Regions from separate parts of the Gordonia metallireducens genome, predicted to be linked through region 1. Evidence: riboswitches for the same ligand, from Rfam matches in the RefSeq annotation. Region 1 holds a riboswitch; the other holds the start of a gene.
What was found. A riboswitch is a leader RNA that binds a small molecule or an ion and turns the genes downstream of it on or off. The one in region 1 is predicted to bind thiamine pyrophosphate.
Positions count from the first base shown of each region.

Region 2: linked by a shared signal. The riboswitch ahead of thiO (glycine oxidase ThiO) and the one ahead of thiC (phosphomethylpyrimidine synthase ThiC) in region 1 are both predicted to bind thiamine pyrophosphate.

Region 1 covers NZ_JAJQJP010000001.1:14,796-23,590, forward strand. The annotation lists gene LQD00_RS00075 (ABC transporter family substrate-binding protein) at 1-1,292, shown strand, start outside; gene thiD (bifunctional hydroxymethylpyrimidine kinase/phosphomethylpyrimidine kinase) at 1,534-2,391, opposite strand; gene thiC (phosphomethylpyrimidine synthase ThiC) at 2,388-4,064, opposite strand; TPP riboswitch at 4,056-4,170, opposite strand; gene LQD00_RS00090 (GNAT family N-acetyltransferase) at 4,354-4,701, shown strand; gene LQD00_RS00095 (aldehyde dehydrogenase family protein) at 4,820-6,325, shown strand; gene LQD00_RS00100 (PucR family transcriptional regulator) at 6,385-7,938, opposite strand; gene LQD00_RS00105 ((2,3-dihydroxybenzoyl)adenylate synthase) at 8,024-8,795, opposite strand, start outside.
Region 2 covers NZ_JAJQJP010000034.1:10,462-19,256, forward strand. The annotation lists gene def (peptide deformylase) at 9-575, opposite strand; gene LQD00_RS13570 (NUDIX hydrolase) at 721-1,203, shown strand; gene LQD00_RS13575 (hypothetical protein) at 1,200-1,568, opposite strand; gene thiE (thiamine phosphate synthase) at 2,021-2,707, opposite strand; TPP riboswitch at 2,755-2,864, shown strand; gene thiO (glycine oxidase ThiO) at 2,858-3,922, shown strand; gene thiS (sulfur carrier protein ThiS) at 3,919-4,119, shown strand; gene thiG (thiazole synthase) at 4,112-4,927, shown strand; gene LQD00_RS13600 (ABC transporter ATP-binding protein) at 5,353-6,345, shown strand; gene LQD00_RS13605 (ABC transporter permease) at 6,345-7,103, shown strand; gene LQD00_RS13610 (phosphoribosyltransferase) at 7,137-7,805, opposite strand; gene LQD00_RS13615 (nuclear transport factor 2 family protein) at 7,816-8,277, opposite strand; gene LQD00_RS13620 (SCO6745 family protein) at 8,274-8,795, opposite strand, start outside.

The DNA of each region.
Region 1 (8,795 bases):
AGGCCTTCTTCAACGACGGCATACCGATCGACTACCGCGCTTTTGTCGAGACCTGGCGCACGAGCCGGGGCGTCGACGATCGCTACCTCGTCAGTTCCACCGACGGGTACAGCCAGATCGCCTCGGTCACCCGCGGTGCCGACGACCGTGAGGTCATCGTCCGCTTCGACGGCGTCTACGCCTGGCCCGAGGGTCTGTTCAACGTCGTGCTCCATCCGAAGGCCGCAGCCCCCGACGTCTACAACGAGGGTTATGTCCGGAAGCCGCATCCCGAATGGGGCGCCGGGCCGTTCACGATCGCCTCGTACGACGCCGACAACGGGACCGTCGTCTTCGAACGAAATCCCAAGTGGTGGGGACAACCCGGCAAACTCGACCGACGGATCTTCCGGCAGATGGAGCCCCAGGCGGCGCTCAACGCCTTCCAGAACGGTGAGATCGACGCGACCGGGGTCGCGGCCAAGGATGCACGTGCGCGGGTCCTCACGATGAACGGGATCGACATCCGGACCGCCGCGTCACCGCAGCAGGCGCTGCTCGTCCTGAACCTCGATGCGCCGATCCTCTCCGACCGGACCGTCCGGCAGGCGGTGTTCGCCGCGATCGACCGGGACACGCTCGCGCGCATCAGGTTCACGGGACTCAACTACACCGAGAAGCTCCCGGGGTCGTTGTCGCTGTACCCCTTCCAGCCCGGGTACGAGGACAACCTGGCGGGTGTGGTGTCCTATGACCCCGGCAGAGCCGTCGAGTTGCTGGAGGGCGTCGGGTGGCGCACGGGGGACGACGGTGTGCGCCGCAAGGACGGCAAACGGCTGTCGCTGGTGTTGCCCAACGTCGGCGACGACGCGACCACGCTCAACCTGTCACGTGCACTGCAGGCGATCCTGGGCAAGGTCGGGATCGAGCTGACTGTGCAGCAGCGTCCCTCGGCAGACTTCTCGGCCGTCGTCGTCAACAAGGAATTCGACCTGTTCATGATGGGCTTCTCGTCGAGCGACCCGTTCGGCATGGCCTACTTCTGTCAGGTCTGGTGCAGCGACTCGCAATTCAACCCTGCCGGCGCCGGATCCCCGGAACTCGACGCCCAGATTCGGGCGATGTCGAGGATCGGCGACCCGATGGCCCAGATCGCGGCTGGGAACCGGATCGAACGCGAGGCCTTCGCCCAGTTCTCCAACCTCCCGCTGTTCAACGGCCCGTCCATGGTCGCGGTGAAGGAAGGCCTCGCCAATTACGGCGCCGGGCAGTTCTACGTCGGTCCCGTCGAGGACATCGGCTGGGAGAAGTAGGTCTGCGCCTACCCTCCCGGTGCCTGAGGTGCGAGCGCAGCGCCCCCTCGCTGCCTGAGGTGCGAGCGCAGCGCCCCCTCGCTGCCTGAGGTGCGAGCGCAGCGCCCCCTCGCTCCCTGAGGTGCGAGCGCAGCGAGCCACGAAGGGCTGGCGACGTCGGCTCACCAGGCCTTCGTGGCTCGTCGCTTACGCTCCTCGCACCTCAGGCAGCAGGGGCTCACGCCTCAGAAGGCGGGGTGAGTCAGTGGTCGCCGCTCACCCGCCACAGCGGGTTCACCGGGCCGTGGCCGGCGCCCAACGGGTAGGCGGCGGCCAGGCCCCGGGTGACCCACTTCTTTGCGAAGGAGACCGCGTCGGGAACCGAATAACCGTGTGCCAGGGCACAGGTGATCGCCGCGGCGAGCGTGTCGCCGGCGCCGTGGTCGTGGGTCGTGTCGATGCGCTCGTGGTTGAGTTCGATGAACTCGGCGCCGTCGTAGAGCAGGTCGGGGGAGTGGTCGCAGGACCGTAGGTGTCCGCCTTTGACAAGCGCCCAGGCAGGTCCGAGATCGAACAACGCCTTCGCCGCGTCGCGCTGCGAGTCGGCGTCGACGACATCGATCCCGGTGATGAGCCGCACCTCGTCGAGGTTCGGCGTCACCAGCGTGGCGAGCGGGAAGAGGTTGTCGCGCAGCGTGTCCAGTGCCGAGTCGGCCAGCAGCTGGTTCCCGTGCATCGACGCACAGACCGGGTCGACGACCAGCGGTGAAGAACCGTCGCGACCGATGCCGCTCTCGGCGCACTGGGCGACGACGGCGTCGATGATCTCCGCCGAGGCCAGCATGCCGGTCTTGGCGGCCCCGATGCCGATGTCGTCGGCGACCGTGCGGATCTGGGCGGCGACTGTCTCCGGTTCGATCTCCTGGAAACCGCTGACGCCCAGCGAGTTCTGGACGGTCACCGCGGTGACCGCGACGCAGGCATGCAGGCCGAGCAGCGCGAACGTCCGCATGTCGGCCTGGATGCCGGCGCCGCCACCGGAATCCGATCCGGCGATGGTCAGGACGCGGACCGGCGTCGAACCCGGCGTCGCGACGGGCAGCAACTCGAACCCGGTCACGCAGAGCCTCCTGCGCTGCTCTCGAGGGGCAGGTAGACGCGGTTGCCGGCCTCGGCGAACTCGGCAGATTTCGCGGCCATCCCCTCGGCGATCTTCCGGTCGATGTCCTCGGCGGTCACCAGGTTGTTCTCCTCCGCGTAGGCGCGTACGTCGGCGGAGATCCGCATCGAGCAGAACTTGGGACCGCACATCGAGCAGAAGTGGGCGGTCTTCGCCGGCTCGGCGGGCAGGGTCTCGTCGTGGTACTCGCGGGCGGTGTCCGGGTCGAGGGCGAGGTTGAACTGGTCGATCCACCGGAACTCGAAGCGGGCCTTGCTCAATGCGTCGTCCCGTTCCTGTGCGCGGGGATGTTGCTTCGCGAGGTCCGCGGCGTGGGCGGCGATCTTGTACGTGATGACGCCGACCTTCACGTCGTCGCGGTCGGGCAGCCCCAGGTGCTCCTTGGGCGTCACGTAACAGAGCATGGCCGTTCCCGCCTGGGCGATCATCGCCGCACCGATCGCGGAGGTGATGTGGTCGTAGGCGGGTGCGATGTCGGTGGCCAGCGGTCCCAGCGTGTAGAAGGGCGCTTCTTCGCAGAGCTCTTCCTCGAGACGCACGTTCTCGGCGATCTTGTGCATCGGGACGTGCCCGGGACCCTCGATCATCACCTGCACGCCATGGGATTTGGCGATGGTCGTGAGTTCGCCGAGGGTGCGCAGTTCGGCGAACTGGGCCTCGTCGTTGGCGTCGGCGATGGACCCCGGCCGCAGACCGTCACCGAGCGAGAAGGTGATGTCGTACCGCGCGAAGATCTCGCACAGATCGTCGAAGTGGGTGTAAAGGAACGATTCCCGATGGTGTGCCAGACACCACGCGGCCATGATCGACCCGCCCCGCGAGACGATGCCGGTGACCCGCCGGGCGGTCAGCGGCACGTAGCGGAGCAGTACCCCGGCGTGCACCGTCATGTAGTCGACGCCCTGCTCGGCCTGCTCGATCACGGTGTCGCGGTAGATCTCCCACGTGAGGGCGACCGGGTCGCCATTCACCTTCTCGAGGGCCTGGTAGATCGGCACGGTACCGACGGGGACGGGGGAGTTGCGCAGGATCCACTCGCGGGTGGTGTGGATGTCGGCGCCGGTCGACAGGTCCATGATGGTGTCGGCGCCCCATCGGGTGGCCCACACCATCTTCTCGACCTCGTCGGCGATCGAGCTGCGCACCGCTGAATTCCCGATGTTCGCATTGACTTTCACCGCGAATCTCTTGCCGATGATCATCGGCTCCGACTCGGGGTGACGATGATTCGCCGGGATCACCGCGCGCCCGATGGCCACCTCGGAGCGGACCAGCTCGGGGTCGACGCCCTCGCGCGCCGCGATGAACCGCATCTCGTCGGTGATGATCCCTGCTTGCGCCCAGGCGAGTTGGGTGCTCGCTCCGTCGACGGGTTCCGGACGGTGCCATGCGTCGCGGGTCGGCGGCAGTCCGCGCTCCACGTCGATGACCGCATCGGAATCGGTGTACGGCCCGGAGGTGTCATAGACGTCGAGATGTTCACCGTTGGTGAGGAGGATTCGACGCTGCGGTACGCGAAGGTGGTCGACGGTGAGGTAGTGCTTGGAGCTTCCCTCGATCGGTCCGGTCGTCAGACCTGAAGTCGTGGGTGTGGTGGATACACGTGTGCCCATGATGGTTCTCCCTACGCCGGCATTACCCGGACAGGTTCGAGCGGTCGGCGACCGCCCGTCGCCATCTCAGCCCTCGGTCATCGTGAGAGCCCCCGCGTGTGTAGTTGTGTTGCGTTTGCCACCTTACATCGGCGGTCAACACCCGGTGCCGTGCACGGAAGATCACCGAGAGGTCTCGTCAGTTACGGATCCGTAAGGTACGGTGTGACCCTAGTCACAGGGGTCCTTACGTCGAGCCGCGGCGTCATGCCGGTGACCCGCCACAGTGATCACGTGAGGAGGCGTGTAGTTGCTACGCAAGAACCGGCATCGGCCGCCGCAGTCGGCTCGATCCATCCTGCAGCAGATCGCGCAGGTGGTTCACAACCCCGACCGCGAGAGGTTCGAACTCTGGGTCGCGGGAGATCTGGTCGGGGTGCTCGGCTACTCGACCGAGACCGTCGACGGTCAGACCACCATCACCGTCCTGCACACCGTGCTCTATGACGAATACAGCGGTCACGGGCTCGCCACCCGCCTGACCCGGACGGTCATCCACTTCGCCCGGGAACGCAACGCGCGGCTCCGGCCGGTGTGCTCGTTCACCAAGAACTATCTCGACCATCACCCGGGGATCGTGACGCTCGCTCCCGTATGAGGCGTGGGTCGATGTCCATTTCGGCGATCTAATGAGCACAACTTGTACATCACGGCGATGACCCGGTAGTACCTCTCGGGCGTACGGTTCGGCGGTGACCACGACCGTGAGGACATCGATGACTGCAGTGGTAGAGACGACCGTCGGCGACCCGCACCTCGAGCAGGTGCGCCGCTTGGTCAACCTCATCGACGGCCAGTGGGTTGAGGGTGAGGACACCCAGCTTGTCAGCACGAGTCCCACCTACCCCGATGTGGTGGTCGCCGAGGGGCGTCGTGCGAGTACTCGACAGGTCGACGCCGCCGTCGACGCGGCACGTCGCGGCTTCGCCGTCTGGTCGGAGATGACCACGCATGAACGCGGTGCAGTACTCATCAGGGCCGCCGGGATTCTCGAGCGCGACGCGGAGCGGCTGGGTGCCGAACTCACTCGTGAGGAGGGCAAGACGCTGGCCGAGGGGATCGGCGAGGTGCAGCGGGCGGCGCAGATCCTGCGCTACTACGGCGCCGAGGGTGATCGAGATGCGGGCGAGGTGTTCTCCTCGCCGCGCAAGGGTGAACGAATCCTGGTGACGCGCAAGCCGATCGGCACGGTCGGCGTGATCACGCCGTTCAACTTCCCGATCGCGATCCCGGCGTGGAAGATCGCTCCCGCGCTCATCTACGGCAACACGGTGGTGTGGAAACCGGCCGAAACGGTACCCCTTCTCGCAGTGCGTCTGGCGCAGGCCCTGGTCGAGGCCGGACTGCCGGCGGGAGTTCTGAACCTGACCGTCGGTGACCGCGCGATCGGCAACAGCATCGTCAATCATCCAGGCATCGATGCGATCACCTTCACCGGTTCGACCGCAGTCGGGCGGGGGATCGCGGCGGCCGCGGCCTCGCGCGGCGTACCGGTGCAGGCCGAGATGGGTGGGAAGAACGCGGCGATCGTGCTCGGCGACGCGGATCTCGACCTGGCGGTGCAGCAGATCATGCTCGGGGCGTTCCGCTCGACCGGGCAGAAGTGCACGGCCACATCACGACTCGTCGTCACTGATGACGTGGCCGACGAACTGCTCGCTGCACTGAGCAAGGCGGCCGCCGATCTGGTGGTGGGTGACCCTCTGGATGCGTCGACCGAGATGGGCCCCGTGATCACCGCGTCGGCCCACGACAGCATCCGCAGCGGCATCGCCGGCGCGATCGAGCAAGGGGCCACCGTGCTCAACGGCGGTGATCACGCACCCGTCGAGGCGCCCGAGTCCGGCTACTTCCTGTCGCCGACCATCCTCGAGCTGCCGTCACCGGATCTCAACATCTGGCGTGACGAGCTGTTCGGGCCGGTTCTGTCGGTCGTCCGGGTGAGCTCGGTCGACGAGGCCTTCCGCGTCGCCGACGACGGGGAATATGGTTTGTCCGCAGCGCTTTTCACCCAGGACCTCACGCGGGCCCTGGCGGCGGTCGACGACATCGACGTCGGCATCCTGCACGTCAACTCCGAATCGGCCGGGGCTGATCCGCACGTGCCCTTCGGCGGCGCGAAGAAGAGCGGGTACGGCTCCAAGGAACAGGGCCGCGCGGCACGGGAGTTCTTCACCCACACGACGACGGTCTACCTCCGCGGAGGTACAACCCGCGTCTGAGGTCGGCGTCACCGATTAGCGGACCGGTTGCGTGCCGTCTGCCCCGTAGCTTTCGCGCGTCAGTCGTTGTGAAGGATGTCGAGAAGTTCACGCGCCTTGACCGCGATCCACAGTTCCGCCCGGACCTCGGCCGAGTCGAGGTCGCGCCGCAGGAGCTGACCGACCTTGGTCATCCGATTGCGCATGGTGTGCCGATGAACACCGAGTTCTGTTGCGGCGCTCTCGATGTGCGTGTCGTGCTGGAGCCAGGCGCGCAGTGCGGTGACGAGATTCAACGGCGAGCTGTGTGTGGCGTCGTAGTCCTCGAGCGGTCCCAGGAGGATTCGCGACATCGCCGACAGTTCGTCGGGAGAGCGGCCGCTCAACAACATCGAGAACGTGCCCATGTCCGAGAAGTCGACGACCGGCGTCTGTGCCGGGCCGAGTCGCAGTGCAGCTGTCGCCTGACGGAGACTGTCTGAGGCATCGGTGATCGCGGCGGGTGCCCCCAGTCCCGCGCGCAGAGGCCGCCCGAGCTGTGCGCCGAGTTGCGTGACGAATTCGGTGACCCACTCCACCGTGCGGTCGGCGGCGACGATGACGAACAGGACTTTTTCCTGCGGTGTCATCAGGTACGGAACGGATTGCCGCGCAAACAGTCCGGCGATCTCCCGCTGAGCGGGCAGCAACGGACCAACGTCGGTCAGCGCGACCGCGACGACGCGCGCGTCCTGGTCGAAGCCGAAGTACCGGAGCAGGCTGATGTCGAGTTCGGGGCCGAGGTCGATCAGGGCTCGGGCGACGGCCGTACGAAGCCGCTGCTCGGCATCGACCACCTTCGCCGGCTTGCCCAGTTCGATCGACAGCAGGGCGACCGCGTGGGCCACGAGGAGGCGCTCCTCGGGCTGCAGCGCAACCGCCGATCCCACTGCGAGATAGCCGTTGGACTCCTGCGCGACGGACACGCTCTGCACCAGGTACGCCCCGTGTTCGTCGGTGAAGGCGCTGCTCATCTGCTGTCGGCGTCCGGGTCCGCGTGGCGCGGAACCCGCGACGGTTCGCGCGTGCGCGAGCAGGCGTGCGACGTCCTTTCCGTGCACCGACAGCGCCCTGCCGGCGGAGTCGACGAGCGCTGCGGAGCAAGAGAGTGCGCGACCCAGCGTCGAGATCAGTTGGGGGATACCGCCGCGCAGGATGGCGCGCGCGAGCTTGTCCTGCTGGTCCACCACCCGCTGCACCGCCCGTACCTGGTCGGCGGTCAGCTCGTCGATCACCGCGCGGGTGATCGCGATGAACGGGGTGGGGGGAGGCACCGAAAGGATGGGGAGACCCAGTGCGTCGCCGGCGGCGCGAATGCCTTCAGGGACGGCATCGAAGGTGGTCCCGGTGTCGACGGCGAGTGCGGCCGCACTCGCCTGCGCGAGGCGCGAGACGTACTCGAACTGCTGCGCGTCCGAGGAGCCGATCGGTAGACCTGTGGTCATGACCAGCTCGCCGCCGGTGATCCATGGGGCGGGGTCGGCGAGCTCGATCGCGTGCGCCCATTCGATCACCCGATCCGCGCCCTCGTGTCCACCCACGAGAGTGAGTCCCAGGTCGGTGTTCTGGGCGAGACGCCGCACGGTCAAGGCCACGGCGACTCATCTCCTCGCAGGTCGGCGGACGGCCGGAGTCGTCCATCTGTGCGTCAGAGCATAGCGAGGGCGCCGGGAGTAGAGGTCATCCCGCTGAGGACACCAGCTGCTCTCGTAGAACCTTCTTGTCGATCTTGCCGACGGCTGTGACGGGCAGGGTCCGCACGACGCGGACGACGTCGGGCAGCTTGAACGACGCGAGGCCGCGGTCGGCGAGGAACGTGCGGAGCGTGGCCAGCTCGAGCGGCTGGGCCGGCGGATGGTCGTGGGAGAGCACGACAGCGGCGCAGATCTTCTCGCCCAGCGCGTCGTCGGGCAGCCCGACCACCGCGACCTGCCGCACGGAGGAGTGTGCGAGCAGGTTCTCCTCGACGTCGTCGGCGGCCACGTTCTCACCGGCCCGGACGATGGTGTCCTTGATACGACCGGTCACCGAGAGGTGTCCCGACGGCAGCCGGGTCACCTTGTCGCCCGACCGGTAGAAGCCGTCGGGGGTGAAGGACTTCTCGTTGTGCGCGTCGGCCCGGTAGTACCCGCGGATCGTGTACGGGCCGCGAACGAGCAGTTCACCTTCTTCGCCGTCGGGGACGTCGGCGCCCTCCTCGTCCACGACGCGCACCTCGTCGAACTCCGACATCGGCGAGCCCTGGACCTCATGCACGAGATCCCGCGGCTCGTCGGGCCGGGTGTAGCAGATGAGGCCCTCGGCCATGCCGAACACCTGTTGGACCACGTTTCCGAGTGCCTCGTCGAGGGCGACCGCGTCCGGGTGGGCGAGCTTGGCGCCGCCGACCTGCAGAAGCCGCAGGGAACTGATGTCCGCGGGCTCCCACTCGGTCGCCGCGCACCACAGCTGT
Region 2 (8,795 bases), on a different contig from region 1:
GCTCAGGGTCAGCGGGCGGGCCAGTCGATGCCGTACCGCTCGGCGACCTCGTTGTGGTCGCGGTACAACCGCTTGCGCTCGCGGGTGGGCAACCGGTCGCCGAAGACGATCCCGTTCGTGTGGTCGGTCTCGTGCTGGAGACAGCGGCCCAGGGTGCCGCCCGCGGTGATCTCGATCGGTTCCCCGAATTGGTCCAACCCGCGGCAGGTGGCGGTGTCGGGACGAGCGACGTCGGTGTACGCGCCGGGCAACGACAGGCATCCCTCCCCGTAGGTGACGAGCCGTCGGTCGAGCCCTTCGGGCATTTCGAGAGACGGGTTGACGACGACGCCGGTGCGTCGGGCCCCGGTCTCGTCGGTGCAGTCGTAGACGAAGACCGCGAGGTCGACGTCGATCTGTTGTGCGGCGAGTCCGGCTCCGCGGGCCGCCGTGTTCGTTGCGAACATGTCCGCGAGGAGTTCTTGGAGGTCCGGCCCGAAATCGGTCACCTGTCGCGCCGGGTGGTGCAGGACGTGCCGGCCCCAGCGGACGATCGACCGGGCGGTGCCGAGGCGGAGGAGTTCAGAGACGGGCATGCCGTCCATGTTCCGTCGATGCGTGTCCCGAGGCAATGCCGGTGTACGTCTCACTGATTCGGCGCATCGCCCTGGCAGGTCGCGCGTGTCTCACTTACGGTGGAGGAAACCCGGCGACCGGCTCGCCGGGCTGCAAGGAGGCGTGGTGCGCGGAGACGGCGACGGCTGGGTGATCGATCCCGACGGTTCACGGTACTGGGGTGTCCACGGCGCGGCGGGTCTGCTGCTCCGGGCGCCGCTGGCCGACGGCACGACAGGCGTTCTGCTCCAGCATCGCGCCGCGTGGTCCCACCAGGGCGGAACCTGGGCCCTGCCCGGCGGTGCGCGGGACTCCCACGAGGGCGCCATCGACACCGCGATGCGCGAAGCCGAGGAAGAAGCCGGCATCGACAGCGCGGACCTGCGGGTCGTCGCCGCCGTCGTCACCCACGAGTCACCGGGCGGCTGGACCTACACGACGGTCATCGCCGAGACCGACGAGCCGGTGCGCACGGTCGCCAACTTCGAGTCGACGGAACTGCGGTGGGTCGAAGAACAGCACGTCGATCAGCTCCCGCTGCATCCGGCGTTCGGCCAGGCCTGGCCCACGCTGCGCGAGCGGATCGCCGCACTCGACCCGCAGGGCTAGGAGCCGAGCAGCCGGTTGGCTGCGCAGATCAGCGCGGCGATGTTCGCCTCGTCGCCGGTGCTGCCCTCGCCGAAGGCCCACGCCTGCCGGCCGTTGTTCTCACACAGTAGGAACGTCGCGATCGCTCCGTCGACCTCGCGCTGGTGCAGCCGCAGGATCTGAACGGGCGCACCGAGGTCGTACAGGATCGACGTCATCGCGCCGAGCGGTCCGGCGGCGACAGCGCTGCACGACATGATGCGGTCGGCGATCGCGATGGTCGCGCGGCATTCGACGAGGTCCTGCGGCGCCGGTGCGACCGACCACGAGCCGAGGCGGATGGCACCGCCGCATGCGTACTCGTCGGTGAAGTGTTGCCAGCTCATCCCGGTGGCCTCCTCGCGCATACCTGCAGGCAGCGGGCGGCCGAAGTGCTCGGTGACGGGATCCCCCGACGGCGCGGTCGCATGCCCGTGTCGTGAGAAGGATGGGTGAGGCAGATGAAGAAGATGCATCTCGAAAACCGATTTCGATCGAAGAACGGATGACCGACTGGAGCGCGCAACCGACCCGCAGCGGGGGGTCGGTCCGAATCAGACCCCGCTGCGGCGGGTTACGAGCACGCGCTTGATGCACATCATGATCCGTCCAGGCTAGACCGCGGTGTCGGGATCAGGCAAACGGATTTCGCCCCGGCAGGCTGCTCTGAAAGCCGCCCCTGAAAACCACCCCTGGGAACCGCCCTCGAGATGCGCCCTCCAGCGGGCCGCCGACGACGATATGTCCGCGGCCCGGCTGCAGAGGGCGGATGACGGGGGCGCTTTTCAGCAGGTCGGCGCTACAACCGCCCGAGGAGGTCCGCAGCCGCGGCGGCGGGATCGGCGGCGGCGGTGATCGCCCGCACGACGACGATCCGGCGGGCACCCGCGGCAGTCACCTCGGGCACCCGGGGGGCGTCGATCCCGCCGATGGCGAACCACGGCTTGCCGGGGGACGCCTCGGCCGTCGTCGACACCAGGTCGAGGCCCGCGGCGCTACGACCCGGCTTGGTGGGGGTGGTCCAGCACGGACCGACGCAGAAGTAGTCGACGTCGGGGTCAGCGGCGGCAGCGGCGGCCTGCTCGGGGTCGTGGGTCGACGCGCCGATGATCGTGTCGGGTCCGACGATCCGGCGCGCCACCTGCGGCGGGAGGTCACCCTGTCCGACGTGGAGGACGGCGGCACCCGAGAGCGCGGCGATGTCCGCACGGTCGTTGACCGCGAGCAGCGCACCGTGGGCGTCGACGACGTCCCGCAGCGCGGCGAGGATCTCGAGTTCCTCACGGGCCTCGAGCGTGCCGTACTTCTTCTCGCCCGCCGACCCCTTGTCGCGCAGCTGCACGATGCCGACGCCACCGGCGAGAGCGGCGCCGACGAACTCGAGCAGGTCACCGCGCTCACGTCGCCCGTCTGTGCACAGGTAGAGCCGGGCGGATTCCAGTCGGCGGCGCGATTCGGTGGCACGTGGGTCGGGGGTGATCGTCACGGCGACCAGGCTAGCCCCGCGCGGGCCGGCCGGGCGTAGGGTGGACCGCGAGAACACACGGGAGCCCGGGCAGGCGGGCTGAGAGTGCGGACCCCTCCGCAGACCGTCGAACCTGATCCGGGTCATTCCGGCGAAGGAAGGTGATCTGACTTGAGCGACACCCCAGCACGATTCGACCGTGCGCTCACCGTCGTCGGCGGTGGCGTCATCGGTCTGACCTGTGCACTCGCCGCCGCCGATGCGGGCTGGCGAGTCCAGGTCATCGACGCCGGTCACGACGAGCGGGCCTCGTGGGTGGCGGGCGGCATGCTCGGTTCGCTCGGCGAGGGTCATCCGGGTGAGGAGGCCGCGCTCGCGCTGTCGGTCGAATCGGTGCGGCGCTGGCCGACGCTGGTGAAGCGCCTCGACGACCCCGCGATCGTGACAGCCACCGACTCCCTGTTCGTCGCCGGTTCGGCGGCCGACGCCGAGTACCTGCGCCACCTCGCCGATTTCGTCTGGGCCAACCAGCCGCGCACCGACGCCACGCTCAGCACGGTGACGGGTCGTGAGATCCGTTCGCTGGAGCCGTCGTTGAGTTCGCGACTCATCGGCGGGTACCGGGCGGTCGGGGAGTGGTCCATCGACAACCGGCGACTGCTGGGGACCCTGCACAGCGTCGGGGCCGCGGCCGGGGTGCGGTTCACGGAGGTGCGGGTGGAAAGCCTCGCCGACGCACGCGAACTCGCCGGTCCACGAGATCAGATACTCCTCGCCGCCGGACTCGGCACCGCGGCATTGCTTCCCGATGTGCACCTCCACGCGGCGAAGGGCGAGATCCTCCGATTGCGCCGGACGCGATGGTCGGTCCCGCCGCCCGGACACGTGGTCCGTGCCCGACTCCACGGCCGGGCGGTGTACCTGGTCCCGCGTGAGGACGGGATTGTGGTCGGCGCAACGCAATACGAGGCCGGGGACTTTCATGATCGCGTCCCGCAGGCCGGCGGCGTGACCGATCTGCTCGCCGACGCGATCGAGGTCATGCCGGGGCTGCGTACCTATGAGCTGACCGAGGGGGGAGCCGGATTACGTCCGTGCACCGCCGACGGCCTACCCATTGTGGAGCGGATCGACGACCACACGGTGGTCGCGGCCGGTCACGGCCGCAACGGCATCGTTCTCGCACCGGGCACGGCGGACAAGGTGCTCGGGATTCTGGAAGGAGCATCAGCGTGACCATCACCGTGAACGGAGAGGATCTCGACGTCGGCGTCGACGAGTCGGTGACGGATGTCGTGAGCCGCCTCGGGTTGCCGGACCGCGGGATCGCGGTCGCCGTCGACGGCGCGGTGGTACCGCGCGGACGCTGGTCGTCGCACACGATGACCTCGGGTGCGGTCGTGGAGATCGTGACGGCGGTGCAAGGTGGTTGAGCCCGCCATCATCGACGGCGCAGTCGTTTCCGAGGCCGACCCGCTCCGGATCGCCGGGCGCGAGTTCTCCTCCCGCCTCATCACCGGAACCGGTGGCGCGACGAATCTCGCGTCTCTCGAGCGTGCACTCGTCGCCTCGGGTACCGAACTCACGACCGTCGCCGTGCGTCGCGTCGACGCCGCGTCCGGAACGGGTGTCTTCGACCTGTTGCGCCGCCTCGACATCGCGGTGCTGCCCAACACCGCCGGATGCCACACCACCGCCGAGGCGGTGCTCACCGCACAGTTGGCACGCGAGGCGTTCGAGACGAACTGGGTCAAACTCGAGGTGGTGGCCGACGAACGCACCCTGATGCCGGATGCCGTCGAACTCGTCGACGCCGCAGCCGCATTGGTGGCCGACGGATTCGTGGTGCTCGCCTACACCAACGACGACCCGGTCCTCGCCGCACGGCTCGCCGACCTCGGAGTCGCCGCGGTGATGCCGCTCGGCTCACCGATCGGGACCGGACTCGGAATCCTCAACCCGCACAACATCGAGATGATCGTCGACCACTGTTCCACGGCCTTCGACGATCCGCTCCCGGTGATCCTCGACGCCGGTATCGGCACCGCCAGCGACGCTGCCCGCGCGATGGAACTCGGCTGCGACGGAGTGCTTCTCGCGACCGCCGTCACCCGTGCGGAGAATCCGGAGCGGATGGCGTCGGCGATGCGGCATGCGGTGATCGCCGGGAGGCTCGCCGCACGGGCGGGTCGTATCCCGAAACGGTTCTGGGCGCAGGCGTCGTCGCCGGGTCGCGCCTGAGCCGCCCCTGTTGCCCGATCCGAAAGAACGCAACGCACCCAGGTCCGATGCCTGAGGTGCGAGGAGCGTAAGCCGCCGGGCTGAGTAGCGACGAAGGAGCGTATCGAAGTCGACGAGCCACGAAGGCCTGGTGAGACACCGTCACCCACCTGACTACCGGTCGACTTCAACCCGACCGGCAGACTTCGATCGACGTCTGCCGGTCGAGTTGAGGTTCGGCAGTCGGGATCTGGGCGCTTCTCAGGGCGCGGACCCTTTAAGACCCTCACGACCGCCGGTTCACCGGTCGCGGGTACTTCAGGTGTGAGGAGCGGAAGCCGCCGGGCTGAGTAGCGACGAAGGAGCGTATCGAAGTCGACGAGCCTCGAAGGCCTGGTGTGTCGCAACCACCCGGCGGAGCACCGCCCGGCCGCTATGGTCGAGTCGTGTTGCGGGTAACGAATCTGACGAAGGATTTCGGGAGTCAGCGCGCGGTCGACGACCTCACCTTCGAGGTGGGGCCGGGGCGGGTCACCGGCTTCCTGGGACCCAATGGCGCCGGTAAGTCGACGACGATGCGCATGATGCTCGGACTCGACCGCCCGACCTCGGGGACCGCGACGATCAACGGCGTGCCGTACCGCGAGCTCGACCATCCGCTGCGCCAGGTCGGCGCACTGCTCGATGCACACTGGGTCCACCCCAACCGCAGTGCGCGTTCGCATCTGCGGTGGCTGGCGGCGAGCAACCGGATTCCGAGGTCCCGGGTGGACGAGGTGCTCGAGATCGTCGGGTTGGCGTCGGTGGCCCGGAAGCGCGCCGGAGGGTTCTCGCTCGGTATGTCGCAGCGGCTCGGGCTCGCGGGTGCGCTGCTCGGCGATCCGCACACCCTGTTGTTCGACGAACCGGTCAACGGCCTCGATCCCGAGGGGATCGTGTGGATTCGGGGTTTCATGCGGCAGTTGGCCGCCGAGGGACGCACCGTACTCGTCTCCAGTCACCTGTTGACCGAGATGTCGCTCACCGCAGACCATCTCGTCGTCATCGGGCGCGGGCGTCTGATCGCCGACTGTTCGGTCGGTGAGTTCACCGGCCGGGCCCGACAGTCGGTGCGGGTGCGCGGGCCCGAACTCGAGAAGCTGCACACCGCACTGGAAGAGGCCGGCCTCGCACCGGCGCCCGGCGCACCCGATGCCGCGGGACGGCCGGTGATGCGGGTGCCCGACACCACGACCGACCGCGTCGGGGACATCGCCGCCGCGGCAGGCGTGACGCTGCACGAGCTCGCCGCCGAATCGGCCTCGCTGGAGGAGGTGTTCATGTCGATGACCGCACACGCCGTCGACTATCACGGGGGTGACGGCTTCCGGTCCGTGGAACCCGGGCCCGGCGGCCAGGGCGGTCACGGCGGTCGGGGCGCCCCGGGAGGGAGTCGGTGATGATCGGCCAGGCACTCGCGGCGGTCGACGCCGAACGCATCAAGCTGTCCAGCACCCGGGCCCCGTACTGGTGTCTGGCGATGGTGGTCGTGTTCGGCCTCGGTGTCGCGGTACTTCTCGGTTGGCTGTTGTCCGGCGGTTATGCCGACTCGACGTCGGTCGACACCCGCACCATCGACTACCTGGTGGGCGTCAACCAGTTCGGGGTCGCGGTTTTCGCGATCGTGGCGGTTCTCGGCGTCACCACCGAGTACCGGTTCGGCACCATCCGGCCCACCTTCGCCGCGGTACCCCGGCGGCCGCTCGTGATCCTCGCGAAGACAGTCGTGTTCGGCGGGCTCACCCTCGTGGTGGCCGCGATCGTGGGTCTGCTCGGGGTTGTCCTGGGGCAGGCGCTCACGGGTAACGGCATCGCGCTCGGTGGCCCGGACACGGTACGGCAACTGTGGGGCACTCCGGTTTTCGCGATGCTGTGCGCACTGATCGGGCTGTCGGTGGGTGCTCTCGTACGGCACTCCGCGGGCGCGGTGGCGATCGTGCTGGGATGGATGTTCGCGTTCGAACGCATCCTCTCGGTGCTCCCGCGCATCGGGGAGAACATCACGCCCTTCCTGCCGTTCCTCAACGGGTGGAACTTCCTGTCCGGCGGCGACAGCGCCTTCCACTGGAACGCGTACGGCTCGTTGGCGTACTTCGCGGCGGTCACCGTGGTCCTCCTGACGACCGCGATATTCGTGACCAGCGCGCGGGATGCGTGACACGCGAAGCAATAACCCTCTCGTGCAGCGTGTTCAACGCCCGCGATCAGGATTCAGACACTCGATGACCTCGTCGTCGTCGACCTGACCGAAGTCGTCGTAGGAGAGTCCGACCGCCTCGAACGGCTCCGGCATGGTCAGCACGATGACCTCGTCGACGCCCCGATCGATGAGCCGGCCCACCGAATCAGACGGTGCCGTGGGCACGGCCACGATCAATCGTGCCGCACCGGCCGCATCCATCGCGTCGACGGCCACCGCCATCGTCGAACCGGTGGCGAGACCGTCGTCGACCAGGACCACGACGCGGTCCTCGACATCGACCGGTGGCCGTCCGCCGCGGTAGAGCTCCTCCCGGTCGTGCAGGATGCGACGTTCCCGGTCGGCGACCGCGTCGAACTCGGCTCGCGAGACACCCAGCCGACGGGGCACGTCGTCGTTGACCACGAGATGGCCGGCGGTGAGAGCGCCCATCGCGAACTCCTCGTGCCCCGGTGCGCCGATCTTGCGCACGACGAGGGCATCGAGGTCGCCGCCTGTCGCTTTGGCCACCTCGCGGGCCACGGGGACCCCGCCGCGCGCCAGGCCGATGATCACCGGCCTGGCGCCGCGGGTGTCCTCCCGGGTCCGCAGGACCTCGGCGACCCGGGCGCCGAGAGCACGTCCGGCCGCGACTCGGTCGGAGAAGACGCGGCCGGACATGGTGGTGTCCTCAGATGTGCACGGCGGGACCGACCTCGAGCTTGAAGCTCGGCAGATCGGCCAGTCCGACGGTGGCCTCGTAGGTGCGGTCGTAACCGGTGGAGCTGATGCGCCAACCATTTTCGGTCCGCCGGTAGGTGTCCTCGTAGAAAGCGGCCCCGATAAGCATGAACGAGAACTCGGCGACGATCACACGGTCCTGCAGATACCAACGGCCGCGGGCGGTGTCGCCGGAGACCTCGATCTCGGGGTGGTTCACGCGGTGCTCAGTGATGACGGCGGGACCGACGTTGGCCTCCATGTATCCGACGAGCTCGTCCCGGTTGCCGAAAGACAGGCTCGCGCCGTAGTTTCCGGTCACGTCCTCGGTGAGTGTCGACGCGAACGTCGTCCAGTCCTTGGTGTCGAGTGCCCTCAGGTACCGGTACTTGAGGTTCTCGATCTCACGGAGGTCTTCGCTGTGGTTGTTCACTTGTTCCTCGTTCCGGGCAGAACGCCGGCATCGAGCACGGCCTTGACGATCGGGCGGGTTCGTTCGAGCAACTCGGAGTTGCCCGCCCACAAGGACTCTCCGGCGGCGTCGGTGGTCGCCTCGATGTCGTCGTAGACTGCGGCGCCCTGCGCCGTGAGTCGATGGCCGTCGTCGACCCGCTCGGCCAGGCCGGCCTCCACCAGTCGGTCGATGCTGTCCTCCCAGTCCTGTTCGGCGTAGCCGCGCGTGAGCAGCACGACGCGCTTGCCCATCACCCGGCGCTTCACCGACGGATCGGGCAGCTGCGCCTCGTGGAAGACCGCGGCGTCGAAGCCGTTGAGTCCGTGCAGGACGAGAGCGGCGATGTGGTTGTCGCCCCGCCACTCCCGGAGGACGGCGATCGCCTGCCACAGTCGCAGGCGAGGTGTGTCCGGCGTCGGCGCCGACGCCCACGCCGCAGCGAGGGGACGACCGCCGAGCGGTAGGTCGGTGGCGAGTCGGGTGTACTCAGCGGCGAG